DNA from 2 places in the Bradyrhizobium sp. 153 genome. Region 1 is predicted to be linked to the other one. Evidence: predicted binding sites of a transcription regulator. Region 1 holds the regulator's gene; the other holds the start of a gene.
What was found. Region 1 encodes PhoB, which activates phosphate uptake and scavenging genes when phosphate is short. Its sites were predicted from a motif close to TGTCATNNANCTGTCAT; they were not measured.
Positions count from the first base shown of each region.

Region 2: phnC (phosphonate ABC transporter ATP-binding protein) is a predicted target of PhoB. The motif match lies at 3,109-3,125, and genes of this name have one in related genera.

Region 1 is NZ_JADPKH010000037.1:261,236-268,844, forward strand. It holds gene pstC (phosphate ABC transporter permease subunit PstC) at 1-630, shown strand, start outside; gene pstA (phosphate ABC transporter permease PstA) at 635-1,480, shown strand; gene pstB (phosphate ABC transporter ATP-binding protein PstB) at 1,477-2,298, shown strand; gene phoU (phosphate signaling complex protein PhoU) at 2,310-3,026, shown strand; gene phoB (phosphate regulon transcriptional regulator PhoB) at 3,041-3,748, shown strand; gene IVA91_RS11005 (GcrA family cell cycle regulator) at 4,009-4,521, opposite strand; gene IVA91_RS11010 (aspartate aminotransferase family protein) at 4,990-6,198, shown strand; gene argF (ornithine carbamoyltransferase) at 6,198-7,121, shown strand; gene IVA91_RS11020 (Hsp33 family molecular chaperone) at 7,277-7,609, shown strand, end outside.
Region 2 is NZ_JADPKH010000082.1:222,708-230,316, forward strand. It holds gene phnE (phosphonate ABC transporter, permease protein PhnE) at 1-235, opposite strand, end outside; gene phnE (phosphonate ABC transporter, permease protein PhnE) at 232-1,116, opposite strand; gene phnD (phosphonate ABC transporter substrate-binding protein) at 1,193-2,128, opposite strand; gene phnC (phosphonate ABC transporter ATP-binding protein) at 2,190-2,999, opposite strand; gene IVA91_RS20385 (chloramphenicol acetyltransferase) at 3,187-3,858, shown strand; gene IVA91_RS20390 (alpha-D-ribose 1-methylphosphonate 5-triphosphate diphosphatase) at 3,855-5,051, shown strand; gene IVA91_RS20395 (DUF1045 domain-containing protein) at 5,070-5,768, shown strand; gene IVA91_RS20400 (hypothetical protein) at 5,772-6,380, opposite strand; gene IVA91_RS20405 (selenium-binding family protein) at 6,464-7,609, opposite strand, start outside.

The DNA of each region.
Region 1 (7,609 bases):
CTGCGCCGCCCGATCGGCATGGCGATCGAGCTGCTCGCCGGCATTCCCTCGATCATCTACGGCATGTGGGGCTTCTTCGTGCTGGGCCCGTTCCTGGCCAACACCTTCCAGCCGTTCATGATCAGGGTCTTCGACGGCGTCCCCGTGCTGGGGGCGATCTTCGCAGGTCCGCCGTCCTATCTCAGCCTGTTCAATGCCGCGCTGATCCTCGCCATCATGGTGCTGCCCTTCATCACCTCGATCTCGGTCGACGTGTTCAAGACGGTGCCGCCGGTGCTGAAGGAAGCCGCCTACGGCGTCGGCTGCACCACCTGGGAAGTCGTCCGCAGCGTGGTGATCCCCTACACCCGCGTCGGCATCATCGGCGGCGTCATGCTGGCGCTCGGTCGCGCGCTCGGCGAGACGATGGCGGTGACCTTCATCATCGGCAACTCGTTCCGCATCTCCTCGTCGATCTTCGCTCCGGGCACCACGATCTCGGCGGCGATCGCCTCCGAATTCGCCGAGAGTGACGGCCTGCACCAGTCCGGCCTGATCCTGCTCGGCCTGCTCCTGTTCGTGCTGACGTTCTTCGTGCTCGCGGCCGCGCGGCTGATGCTGATGCGGCTGGAAACCAAGGCCGGAAAGTGACGCCATGAACCCGATCTATTCGCGCCGTCGCCGCTGGGACATCGTCATCCGCGGTCTCTGCATCGCAGCCGCCGCCTTCGGCGTCACTTGGCTCGCGCTGATTCTGATCACGCTGCTTTACAATGGCCTGGCCGGGCTCAACTACCAGGTCTTCACCGAGAACACGCCCCCGCCCGGATCGAACGAGGGCGGCCTGCTCAACGCCATCGTCGGCTCGCTGATCATGACCGTGATCGGCGTCGGCATCGGCGCGCCGCTCGGCCTGTTCGCCGGCACCTATCTCGCCGAGTACGGCCGCAACGACAAGCTGACCTCGGTGATCCGCTTCATCAACGACATCCTGCTCTCGGCGCCTTCGATCATCATCGGCCTGTTCATCTACGGCGCGGTGGTGGTGCCGATGCGCGGCTTCTCGGCGATCGCCGGCGCGCTGGCGCTCGCCGTGATCGTGATCCCGGTCGTGGTGCGCACCACCGAAGACATGTTGCTGCTGGTGCCGAACCCGCTGCGTGAGGCTGCCAGCGCGCTCGGCCTGCCGCGCTCGCTGGTGATCAAACGGATCGCCTATCGTGCCGCGCGCTCCGGCCTGATCACCGGCGTGCTGCTGGCGACTGCGCGCGTCGCCGGCGAGACCGCGCCGCTGCTGTTCACGGCGCTGTCGAACCAGTTCTTCAGCCTCGGCCTCGACAAGACGATGGCCAACCTGCCTGTCACCATCAACAACTTCGTGCAGAGCCCCTACGCCTATTGGAAGCAGCTCGCCTGGAGTGGGGCGCTGCTCATCACCCTGACCGTGCTTGCCCTGAACATTGGCGCGCGCATCCTTGGCGCCGAGAGGACTGCAAAATGAGTGAAATGTCTGTTTCCGTAAGTGCGCCGACCGTTCATCCCGGCTCACAGCCGCTACCCGAGGCGCCTGCCAAGGTCACCGCGCGCAACCTCAATTTCTACTACGGTGAGCACCACGCGCTGAAGAACATCAATCTGGCCCTCGGCACCAACCGCGTCACGGCCTTCATCGGCCCGTCGGGCTGCGGCAAGTCGACCCTGCTGCGCATCTTCAACCGGATGTACGATCTCTATCCGGGCCAGCGCGCCACCGGCCAGCTGTTGCTCGACCAGACCAATATCCTCGATCCCAAGCTGGACCTCAACCTGCTGCGCGCCCGGGTCGGCATGGTGTTCCAGAAACCGACGCCGTTCCCGATGACGATCTACGAGAACATCGCCTTCGGCATCCGCCTCTACGAGAAGATCTCGAAGTCCGAGATGGACGACCGCGTCGAGAAGGCGCTGCGCGGCGGCGCGCTGTGGAACGAGGTCAAGGATAAGCTCAACGCGTCCGGCTTGTCGCTCTCCGGCGGCCAGCAGCAGCGCCTCTGCATCGCCCGCACGGTCGCGGTGCGGCCCGAAGTGATCTTGTTCGATGAGCCCTGCTCGGCGCTCGACCCGATCTCGACCGCCAAGGTCGAGGAGCTGATCCAGGAATTGTCCGAGAACTACACGATCGCGATCGTCACCCACAACATGCAGCAGGCGGCGCGCGTCTCTGATAAAACCGCCTTCATGTATCTCGGCGAGCTGATCGAGTTCGACGACACCAGCAAGATCTTCACGTCGCCGAGCGACCGGCGTACGCAGGATTACATCACCGGCCGGTTCGGCTGAGGAGACGGGACATGGGTACTGAACATACCGCAAAGGCCTTCGATACCGACCTCCAGGAGCTCACTCGCCTCGTCGCCGAGATGGGCGGCATCGCCGAGCGCATGATCGTCGATTCCGTCGACGCGCTGATCCGCCGCGACGTCGCGCTCGGCCAGCGCGTCGTCACCACCGATGCCGAGCTCGACGCGCTTCAGAAGCGCATCGAGGAGCGCGCCGTGCTCACCATCGCCCGCCGCCAGCCGATGGCGGTGGATTTACGCGAGATCGTCGGCGCCATGCGCGTTGCCACCGATCTCGAGCGCATCGGCGACCTCGCCAAGAACATGGGCAAGCGCGTTGCGGCGCTGGAGACGGACTTCCATCCGCTGAAACTGTTCCGCGGCCTGGAGCACATGACCGACCTCGTGCAGCAGCAGGTCAAGTCGGTGCTGGATGCCTATGCCGCGCACGATTTGCCGGCGGCGATGGCGGTGTGGAAGGGCGACGAGGAAGTGGACGCCATCTGCACCTCTCTGTTCCGCGAGCTCCTCACCTATATGATGGAGGATCCGCGCAACATCTCGTTCTGCATCCATCTGATGTTTTGCGCCAAGAACATCGAGCGCATCGGTGATCACGCCACCAACATCGCCGAGACCGTGTTCTACATGATCGAGGGGCAGGCGATCACCGACAAGCGGCCGAAGGGCGACATGACGACCTTCGCCACGACGGTACCGAATACCTAGGGAGCGACGACAACATGGGCGCACGCATTATGGTGGTTGAGGACGAGGAAGCTCTCACCGAGCTTCTCCGTTACAACCTCGAAGGCGACGGCTATGACGTGGAGACGGTAATGCGCGGCGACGACGCCGACACCCGCCTCAAGGAACACATCCCCGATCTGATCGTGCTCGACTGGATGCTGCCGGGACTGTCCGGCATCGAGTTGTGTCGGCGGCTGCGCACCCGTCCCGAGACCAAGCAGCTCCCGATCATCATGCTGACCGCGCGCGGCGAGGAAAGCGAGCGGGTGCGGGGTCTTGCGACCGGCGCCGATGACTACATCGTCAAGCCGTTCTCGGTGCCGGAGCTGCTCGCGCGCGTGAAGGGCCTTCTGCGGCGCGCAAGCCCCGAGCGGCTCGCCACCGTGCTCGCCTATGGCGACATCGAGCTCGATCGCGACAAGCGCCGCGTCGCGCGCTCGGGCCGGCCGATCGATCTCGGCCCGACCGAATATCGCCTGCTGGAGTTCTTCCTGGAGCATCCCGGCCGCGTGTTCTCGCGCGAGCAGCTGCTCGACAGCGTCTGGGGCCGCGACATCTACATCGACGAGCGCACCGTCGACGTCCATATCGGCCGCCTGCGCAAGCTGCTCAATCTCGGCCGCGAGCAGGACCCGATCCGCACCGTCCGCGGCGCGGGTTATGCGCTGGATGATCGGTTTGCAAAGGCGGAGCAGACGTAGGCCCAACTGCGTCACCAAGCTCGGTCGTCGTCCCGGACAAGCGTAGCTCCCGGCAACGCGCAGCGTTGTCCGGAGCGAAGCGCCGATCCGGACGCATAGCCACAGGACGTGGTTGTTGCGCGAAAAGGTAACTCCGAGTCCCCGTAACCACGGCTTGCGGTGGCTATCGGTCCCGGTCCGGCGCTTCGCTTGTCCGGGACGACGTCGGGTTTGTTGCGCCGTCACCGCGTGACGGCTGCCGGTTCGATCTCAGGAAATAATCACCGCGTGCTCGGCTTCGGTGCCGCCCGCCGGCGATCCGCTGCCGGCTGATAGGCGACGCGCGAGTGCTGGGCGCAGTAGGGCAGGCCTGACAGCGCCTTGCCGCCACAGAAGAAGAAGTCCGGGCTGGAGGGATCGCCGACCGGCCAGTGGCACGTCGCCTCGTTCAATTCCAGCAGCGACAGCCGCTGACTCATCGGCACCACGTTGTCGTAGGTGACCGGTTCGGCCTCCACCTCGACCTCGAAGGCCTGCGCCAGCGCGGTGTTGCCGCGCGAGATCGGCCGGGTCACCCGCATCATATGCTGCGCGGGCCGCGCCTTGCGCGGCCGCGGCGCTGCCGATGAAGGGCTCTTGGCGCGGCCCGACAGGCCGAGCCTGTGCACTTTGCCGATCACGGCATTGCGGGTCACATTGCCGAGCTCGGCCGCGATCTGGCTGGCCGAAAGTCCGGCCTCCCAGAGCTTTTTCAGCTGCTCGACGCGATCGTCGGACCAGGTCAAAACCGTCATTGCACCCTTTCCCTCGTTGCGCGCCGCCATCCTGGGGCCTCACAGCGAATGCTTAAGCCTTGAAAAACCCGTGCCGTCAGAATCCCTTAAGGCTCGCCGGGCGCGTGACTGACGCCCGAACGTTTACGCCGGTACATGAGGACTCTTGGGATCAGAACCGCTGCACGAGATGTCGTATCTGACAGTCCAAACGCTACAATATGGCGTGACTCCCGCGCAAGAGTCCGCCGACTCGCTTCCACATGTTCCGTGGTGAAAACCCCGCAAGATCGGCACCGCAAGACTACGGATTTCGCGTTTCGCGAGGCTTTCCGGGCGGCATTGACACCCGTCTTGCCAGGCATAAGATGGTGACGCGTGCCGCCCTTAAAAGGCGGCACGTTTCGTTTTCCGGACCGGTCAATGGTGCGCTGCGCAAGGCATGCCAGGCAGGTCTCAACGTCCAAATGCAACATCCAAGTGATGGTCATGACCAACAGCGCCGCGCCGCATCTGCTTCCCGTTTTCGCCAGGGCGGACCTTGGCTTCGAGCGCGGCGAAGGCTGCTGGCTGATCGCGACCAATGGCGATCGCTATCTCGATTTCACCTCGGGCGTCGCCGTGAACGCGCTCGGCCACGCCCATCCTGCGTTGGTCAAGGCATTGCAGGAGCAGGCGACCAAGCTCTGGCACATGTCGAACCTGTTCCAGAGTCCCGATGGCGAACGGCTTGCAACGCGTTTGTGCAACGAAAGTTTCGCGGACTTCGTGTTCTTCTGCAATTCCGGCGCCGAAGCGTTGGAATGCGTGATCAAGGTCGTGCGGCGCTATCATGCGGCCAAAGGCCATCCCGATCGCTATCGCATGATCACCTTCGAAGGCGCCTTCCACGGCCGCACGCTGGCGACGTTGGCGGCGACGGGCTCGGCAAAATATCTTGAAGGTTTCGGCCCGCCCATGGATGGCTTCGACCAGGTCCCGCATGGCGATATCGAGGCCGTGAAGAAGGCGATCGGTCCGCAGACCGCCGGCATCCTGATCGAGCCGATCCAGGGCGAGGGCGGTGTGCGTTCGTCAACACCCGCCTTCCTCAAGGCGCTGCGTCAGCTCTGTGACGAGAAGGGCCTGTTGCTCGCGTTCGACGAGGTGCAGACCGGCATGGGCCGCACCGGCGATCTGTTCGCGCATCGCCGTCTCGGCGTCACCCCCGACGTGATGTCGCTGGCGAAAGCGCTCGGTGGCGGCTTCCCGATCGGCGCTTGTCTTGCCACCGCGGAAGCGGCCTCCGGCATGACGCCCGGCTCGCACGGCTCGACCTTCGGCGGCAATCCGCTCGCGATTTCCGCTGCGAACGCCGTGCTCGACGTCATGCTCGAGCCCGGCTTTTTCGATCACGTGCAGAGGATGTCGCTGCTGCTCAAGCAGAAGCTCGCCTCGGTGATCGATCGCTATCCTGATGTCGTCAGCGAAGTCCGTGGTGAGGGGCTCCTGATCGGCATCAAGGCGGTCGTGCCTTCGGGTGATCTCGTTACCGCCCTGCGCAACGAAAAGCTGCTCACCGTCGGCGCCGGCGACAATGTGGTGCGCTTCCTACCGCCTCTGATCGTCACCGAAGCCGAGATCGAGGACAGCGTCGGGCGGCTCGAGCGCGCCTGCGCGGCGATCTCGTGCAGTCAGACCAAGCGGGCGGCAAGCTGATGAGCAATTCGCCAAAGCACTTCCTCGACATCAACGAGCTCCCGCTGTCGGAGCTCAAGCGCATGCTCGCCGCATCCTCCGCCATGAAGGCGAAGCAGAAGGCGCATCAGCCGGTCAGGCCGCTCGAAGGCAAGACGCTGGCGATGATCTTCGAGCGCCCCTCGACGCGGACGCGGGTGTCGTTCGACGTCGCCATGCGCCAGCTCGGCGGCGAGCCCATCATGCTCACCGGCGCCGAAATGCAGCTCGGCCGGGGCGAGACCATCGCCGACACCGCGCGCGTGCTGTCGCGCTATGTCGACGCCATCATGATCCGCATCCTCAATCACGAGGCGCTGCTGGAGCTTGCGGCCCATGCGACCGTGCCCGTCATCAACGGCCTGACGCGCCGTTCGCACCCTTGCCAGGTGATGGCCGACCTCATGACCTATGAGGAGCATCGCGGCCCGATCGAGGGCAAGACGGTGGCCTGGACAGGCGACGACAACAACGTGCTGGCGTCCTGGGCCCACGCCGCCGAGCGCTTCAAGTTCCAGCTCAACGTCGCAACGCCGCCGGAGCTCGCGCCGAAAAAGGCGATGCGCGATTGGATCAAGATGACCAATGCGCCGATCGTGCTCGGCACCGATCCGGAAGCCGCCGTGAGGGGCGCCGACTGCGTCGTCACCGACACCTGGGTGTCGATGGGCGACAAGGAAGGCGAGCACCGCCACAACGTGCTCAAGCCCTACCAGGTCAATGCCAAGCTGATGTCGCTGGCCAAGCCCGACGCGCTGTTCATGCACTGCCTGCCTGCCCATCGCGGCGAGGAGGTCACGGATGAAGTGATCGACGGCCCGCAATCGGTCGTGTTCGACGAGGCCGAAAACCGCCTGCACGCGCAGAAGGGCATTCTGGCCTGGTGCTTTGACGCGGTGAAGTAGCGCAGCCTGGTGAAGGCGAAGTGGGTTTGGTTCGTCGTCCTGGCGAGAAGCCGGGACGACGCCGAACCAGCAGTATCGTGTGTGATCATAACTGCCTCGGGAACACTCCCTCGCGCCCCCTTCCATTTCCCACCTCCGACCCCAGATACACGGCCATGGTTTCCCAATCCCCTGACATGAAAACCGGGCCAGAAGGCCCGGTTCGCGCGCCATCACCGGTTCCGATCGATGACGCCGTGCTGCCCTACGAGGTCGACGCACTCGACGTGCGCGGCCGCTTGGTGCGGCTCGGTCCGGCGCTCGACGACATTCTCACCAAGCACGATTATCCCGCTCCCGTCGGCAAGCTGCTCGGCGAGGCCATCGTGCTGACGACGTTGCTCGGCTCGGCGCTGAAATTCGAGGGCCGCTTCATCCTCCAGGCCCAAACCGACGGTCCGGTGTCGTTCCTTGTCGTCGACTACATGGCGCCGGATCGCCTGCGCGCC
Region 2 (7,609 bases), on a different contig from region 1:
GCAACGAGGAGCCGGGATCGGGCGGGATCATCATCAGGCTGATCCAGCCGAGCTGGCTGAGGCCTGCGAGGAACCGTGACGGCGAGAAATCGAGATCGACCAGACCATAGATCAGGATCGCGAACGCCGCGACGATCATCGCCGGCGTTGCAAGCCGCGCCGAGGCCGGCCGGTTGAACACATCGGGGTAGCGGGCGCGGATCTCTCGCGTCTCGACTTGCTGCGGCCCGGTCACGTCCGCGCCTCCTTGCCGAACAGCCGGCCGCGCAGCCATCCGGTGGTGATGTCGATGATGAAGACGGTCACGATGATGGTGACCAGGATCGCGCTGACGTCGGAGTAATAGAACTTGCGGATGGCAACGACGAGCTCCTGGCCGATGCCGCCGGCGCCGACGAAGCCCATCACCGAGGCTTCGCGCACGTTGATCTCGAAGCGCAGCAGCGCGTAGCTGGCATAACTCGCGGTGACCTGCGGCACGATTGCAAAGCGCATGCAAGACAGCCAGCTCGCCCCGGTCGAGCGGATGCCTTCGACCGGCTTCATGTCGGCGTTCTCGACGATCTCCGAGAACAGCTTGTCGAGCGCGCCGGTGGAGTGGATCGCGATCGCGAGCACGCCCGCCATCGGACCTAACCCAAAGGCGATCACGAAGATCAGCGCGAACACGATGCCGGGAACGGTGCGGGCGAATTCGAGCAGGCGCCGCACCGCAAAGCGCAGCCAGGGCGCAGGCGAAGTGTTCTCCGCCGCGAAGAAGTTCAGGGCAAAGGCGAAGGTGGCGCCGATCAGCGTGCCGACATAGGAGATCAGCAGCGTCTCGCCCAGCATCTTCAACCATTTGCGCCAGCCCCAGAGCCACTCGCCGAGATCAGTCCAGACCCGCTGGCCGCTGTCGAGCGTGAAGATGCGATCGAAATAGCTGATGAAGTTGCCGAAATAGGTGAACAGCGTGCGCAGATTCACTTCGGCGCCGATCGCTGCGAGAATAAGCGCAGCGGCAAAGATACCGGCTCCCAACAGGAGGCGCCATCGCCTGCGCGCGACCGCCTGGCGATAGGCGGCGTTGAGCACGGCAAGCTGCTGCTCGGGGAGGATCGAAACCGCGACGGTCATCTGGTCAGAACAAGTGGTCGATCAAAGAGAAAGAGCCGGGTCCATCGACCCGGCTCCAGTGCATAGTCCCAAAAACTCAGGACGCCTTCTTCTTACGCAGCGCATCGACGAACTTGATCAGCTCGATCGTGCCATCCCAGTCCTTGGTGGTGGCGGGATGAAAGCCCTTCTTCTGGCCATCGGAGAGACGGTCGAACGCGGCCTTGTCCTTGGCCGGCGCATCGAAGAATGCCTTGGCGATGGCGGCCTTGGCATCCTCCGGCAGGTCGGAATTGTAGGCATAAGGGCCGTTGATGATCGGCGCCGACTTGTGGATGATGCGGAAATCGTCCTTCTTCATCGCCGAGCCGTCGGTGTTCTTCAGCATGCCCTTGGTCAGCATCTGCGCCAGCGTGGAATCGTCATCGCTGGTCCACTGGTTGGCGGCAACGTCGACCGTGCCCTGCGCCAGCGCCAGCATCGCATTCTCGTGGCTGCCGGTGAAGACGACCTTGCCGAAATAGGTGTCGGTATCTGGGATGCCCATCTTGTCGAGTTCGAAGCGCGGCACGTTGTTGCCGGAGGTCGAGTTCGGGTCGACGAGGCCGAGATTCTTGCCCTTGAGGTCATCGACCTTCTTGTAGGGGCTGCTCGCCTTGACGAAGAACACCGAATAATAGCCGGTCGAGCCGTCCGCGTTGATGTCGTTGGCGAAGGCGTCGGTCTTGACACCGGTCAGACGGGCGCGGGCGAACGAGGCCGAGCCGTAGCTCGCGATCTGGATGTTGCCGGCACGCTGGCCTTCAATGACGGCTGCATAGTCGTTGGCGATGCGCAGCGTGACCTTCACGCCCAGTTCCTTGGAGAGATAGCTCACGAACGGCGCCCAGCGCTCGGTGACGCCGGAGGCGTTCTCCGCCGGCACGACCGCGAAGGTCAGCTCGGGATATTTGGCTTTCCAGTCGTCCGCCGAGGCGGAGGTGGCAAAGGCGAGCGCGGCGACGCCGGCAAGGATTAATCTGCGAGTGATCATGGTACCCTCTTCATCGGTTGGGGATCGCTTGACGCAAAGACTTGAGTAAAAGAGGCGAGGCTCAGGCCGCCGCGGCCGTCCCGAGCGCCGGAACGCCCTCGGGCGCCGGGATGGGCATGCCGCCCATGACGTCGGCGGCTTCGAGATCGTAGAGCTCGCGCGCCACGTGATCGGTCAGCGCGGCCGGCGCGCCATCGAACACCACGCGGCCCTGCGCCATGCCGATCAGGCGGTCGCAATAGCTGCGCGCCAGATCGAGCGAATGCAGATTGCAGAGCACGGTGATGCCGAAATGCTTGTTGATGCGCAGCAGCGCATCCATCACGATTTTGGTGTTGCGCGGATCGAGCGAGGCAATCGGTTCGTCGGCGAGGATGATGTCGGGCTGCTGGACCAGGGCGCGGGCAATCGCCACGCGCTGCTGCTGTCCGCCGGAGAGCTGGTCGGCGCGCTGGGCGGCGAGCGCGGCGATGTCGAACTGCTCCAGCGCGGACATCGCCAGCGCCTTATCCTGCTCGGGCCAGAGCTGCGACAGCGAGCGCCAGGCGGGCATCGTTGCGAGGCGCCCCATCAGGACGTTGGTGAGGACATCGAGCCGGCCGACCAGGTTGAACTGCTGGAAGATCATTGCCGAGCGCGCCCGCCACTGCCGCAGCTCCTTGCCGCGCAGCGCGGTGACATCGATGCCGTCGAACAGGATGCGGCCCTCGGTCGGCGTCGCCAGGCGGTTGATGGTCCGCAGCAGGGTCGACTTGCCGGCGCCGGACCGTCCGATCACACCGACGAAGCCGCCCGGGGCAACTTGAAACGAAGCGTCGTCCACCGCGGCCTTTGCGCCGAAGCGACACGTCAGACCTTCCACGACCAGCATGCAGGGCTCCAGATTAATCGGACCCACCGCTAACGCCGGCGCTTAACACTTGTGTGACATCCGCGTTGCGGTGCGGCGATCCAACACACGTCATCCCCTGTCATCGCCACGTCATGACGTTGTCATCAAAGCATTGTCATCAAGCCGCTCCAAGAAAAATGCCCCACCCTCGCGCTTCGGATGCAACATGGCCGCCAAAGCTCTTTCGATTCAGCCGACCATTGATCCCTCGGCCAAGCTGCACGAGGCCAGGCTCGGCGCCTACACCGAGGTCGGCGCGCGCACCGTACTGCATGAAGTGGCGATGGGCGATTACTCCTATGTCGTCAACGATGCCCAGATCACCTACACCACCATCGGAAAGTTCTGCTCGATCGCGGCAATGACGCGGATCAATCCCGGCAATCATCCGATGCATCGTGCGACCCAGGCGCATTTCACCTACCGTTCAAGCGCCTATTTCGAAGGTGAAAGCGACGACACCGAGTTCTTCGACTGGCGCCGCCAGCATCACGTCCATGTCGGTCACGATGTCTGGATCGGCCACGGCGCGATCGTGCTGCCCGGCCGCAATATCGGCACCGGCGCGGTGATCGCGGCGGGCGCTATCGTCACCAAGGACGTGCCGGCCTACACCATCGTCGCCGGCAATCCGGCGCGCATCGTGCGGCGGCGGTTCTCGGAGCAGATCGCCGGCCGGCTCGCCAAGCTCGCCTGGTGGGACTGGGATCACGACAAATTGCGTGAAGTGCTGCCCGATTTCCGCAAGCTCGGGATTGAAGATTTCCTCGCGACATACGAAGCACGGGCGAGCTCTTTCACCGGTTCTCCTGCCAGCAAACCAAGCGCGGTCGCGTGACAGACATTTTCCTTGAAGGCGGCCGGGTCCTGATCGGCGCCGGGCTCGTCGAAACCTCACTTCTCGTGTCCGGAACGGACATTGCGTTGGTCGATGTCCCTCGCGGCCGCGCGCGGCTCGCTATCGATGCCCGCGACCTGCTGGTGCTGCCAGGCATCGTCGATCTGCATGGCGATGCCTTCGAGCGCCAGATGATGCCGCGCGCCGGCGTCGATTTCCCGATCGACGTCGCGCTCGCCGACAGTGATCGTCAGGCGATCAGCAACGGCATCACCACGGTGTTCCACGCCACGACCTGTTCGTGGGAGCCTGGCTTGCGCAGCGCTGACAATGCGCGCGGCCTGATGGAGGCGATCGAGCGGCAGCGTCCGCAATTCGCCGCCGACACCCGCTTCCACCTGCGGCACGAGACCTACAATCTCGATGCCGAGACCGAGATCAGCCAGTGGCTCGCGGAAGGCCGCGTCGACCTGTTCGCCTTCAACGACCACATGGACGGCACGGTTGCGGACATGGCCAAGCCGCGCAAGCGCAACCGCATGGTGGAGCGCACCGGCCTATCGAGCGAGGAATTTGACCGGCTGGTCGAACGTGTGGTGGCGCGCGCCACCGACGTTCCGGCGTCGGTCTCGCGGCTTGCGGCGGCAGCCCGCGCCGCCGGGGTGCGAATGCTCTCGCATGACGATGCGACGCCGGCGATGCGCCAGGAGTTTCGCGATCTCGGCGCGTTGATCGCCGAGTTTCCGATCAACGAGGAGACAGCGCGGGCGGCAGCAAGCCACGGCGACGCCATCGTCTATGGCGCTCCCAACGTCGTGCGCGGCGGCAGCCATACCGGCTGGACCAGGGCGTCGGACATGGTCGCCAAGGGTCTCTGCTCGGTGCTGGCCTCGGACTATTACTATCCGGCACAGCTGCTGGCCGCATTCCGGCTCGCCGCCGACCGCGTGCTGCCGCTGGAGCAGGCCTGGGATTTGGTCTCTGCCGGACCTGCGCGTGCAACCGGCCTTACCGATCGCGGCGCCATCGCGGAAGGGCGCCGCGCCGACATTCTTTTGGTCGACGACAGCGTGGAGTTGCGGCCGCGGCTAATCGCCGTGATATCAGGCGGCAAGCTGGTGCATCTCACCGATGCGACGCGGCTGCTCACAGCAGCAGCGGCGGCGCCGCGCGAGGCTGTCGTTGCGGCTTAAATTGGTTATGCTGAGGCGATGACAGGTTTTCCCCGCTACGCGATCTATTTTGCGGCCGACGCCCACAGCGCCCTCTCCCGCTTCGGCGCCGAGCTGCTCGGCTACGATGCCTACACCGGCGACGAAGTGCCGTTTCCGCGCGAGGCACTGGATGTCGCGCCGGACTGGCGCGATATCAGCGCCGATCCCCGCAAATACGGTTTTCACGCCACACTGAAGGCGCCGATGATGCTGGCGCCGGGCAAGAGCGAGGCCGAGCTCGCGGCGGCCTGCGCGGCATTTGCTGGTAAGGAGCGACCGATTCCGGCGATACGACCGGTCGTCGATTCCATAAGCGGCTTCATTGCCGTGATCGCGGCCGAGCCGGTCGATGCGCTCCAGCAGCTCGCCGCCGATTGTGTCAGCGAATTCGACTCGTTCCGCGCCCCTCTGAGCGCGGAAGATCGCGCGCGTCGCAAGCCCGAGAAACTGAGCGAGCGGCAGCGCGATTACCTCGACCGCTGGGGCTACCCTTACGTGATGGAAGAATTTCGCTTTCACATGACCCTGACAGGACGGCTGGACGCAGAGCGCCGCGGGCCCATTCTGGAGATGCTGCGGAGCAGGTTTGCAGCGCTAGGATCCAAGACGCTCGTGATCGACCGCATCGTACTGTTCAAACAGGACGACGCGAAGGCACGCTTTCGCATCGTCGGCGAGTGGGCTTTGACGCGCTAGGCTTCACCGCCAGCTCGAGACATTGAAGGCGAGCGCCACGATCCCAACCACGATGAGGCTGGTTGCCCAGATCACATCCAGATTGAACCAGCTTCGCGAGACAAGCCTCAATCCCAGATAGCGGTAGACCAGCCACGCCAGACATCCGCCCGCGCTGATCATGGCGGCAACGTGCACCACAGACACCAGCACCGCCATCCCGAGACTTGCCTTCACAAGATTTGCCTTCATCAGCGCGCCGGCGGCCGCATGGCCGGCATCGAGTTCGAAGGCCTGGCAGAGACCGAGATAGATCGGCACGAGCATCAAGGCGGCGCCGTGAGCAATGGCAACGGCAAACGACCAGAGCGCCAATTGCGTTGGCGGAATTCGTGCCAGCGTGCGCGGATGACGTCGCTCGATCAGCCGATAGACGCCGAAACCGATGACGAGAAGGCTCGCGACTAGCTGGATCGAACGCTGCCACTCGGCCAGCACGAGCAGCAGCGCGAATGGCAGCAGCACGAGAAGCGTTGCCAGAAGATGCCCGGCCGCCAGAGCCCACAACGCACGGAACAGCGCGCGCGGGCTCTTGTCCATGAGCCCGGCCGACACGGCGAGCGGCCATCCCATACCCGGATTGACCCCGTGATAGAAGCCGCTCGCAACGAGAGCGAGCCAGAGCCAGCCAAGCGCCGGGCTCGCGTGTCCCCAATCTAGGCCGACGGGTAGCAAAAGGAGTCCGTCGAACAATCGCCGCCTTCCAGCCTGATCTGGTGCGCACGATATCCGTCGGGGAAGCTCACGAAATAGTCCTTGTCGAGCTCGAGACCGCCGTCGCGACCGACATTGGCCATGACTTCCACGCCCGGAACTCCGTCGGGGTAGAATTGGTCATCCCAGGTGGAATAGAGCGAATTGGTCCAGTACACGCGCCTGCCATCGCGGCTGATCTCGACCATCTGCGGACCTGCCGCAAAGGCCTTGCCGTTCGGATGAGGCGTGCGGCGCGCGATGCCACCGATGTGGACCGAGCCTGCAAGCTTCGGCTTTCGCGGATCACTGACGTCGTACTGGCGCATTTCACCCGTGCCCCAACACGAGACATAGAGAAAGCGATCATCCATCGACAGGTCGATATCGGTCACCAGAGGCGGCACAGCACCAAAACCCTGGAGCAGCGGCGGGAGCTTCTCCTTTGGCGCGGGCTCCGGCTGGATCGTCGCCGTCTTCTCCACGTGGAATGTCCCGCCTTCGCGCCACCAGGTCCAGATCGATGCTTCGAGGTTGGTGGTGTCGACCACGACGCCAACGAAGCCGTATTCGCGAACCGGATCGTGCGCGGGCCGCACCTCCAGGGCCATCTGATGATTGGCGCCGAGGTCGATGGTCTGGACGTTGCGACGGGCGCGAAGATCCCAGAAGTGGAGACGATGGCCATATTTATTCGCGAGCAGATCTTCCGGGACGATCCCGTTCTCGAACTGGGGCGGCAACGCCCATTCACTCGTCACCATGTAGTCGCGCGGCAGGTTCCACCAGAAATCATAGTGCAACGTCTGCCGACCGCGGTCGATCTCCCATCGTCCCAGGACCTCGAACGTCTCGCAATCCATGATGAAAACGCCTGGAGGACCGTTGGTGCCGTCCTTGCCGCCGCCGCCCAGCGTGCTCACATAGATGCCGTCCGGCCCGCAATGGATGGTATGCGGCCGCGAGTAACCGGTCTTTTTGAAGACTTCTTCGGGCTCGATGATCTTGTGGATCTTGGCTTTGGTCGGATCTGGCTTGGTGTCGATGATGTAGATCCGCGACGAGCGCAGTCCGGGGATGATGAGATAGCGCCGCTCGATGAAGGCATG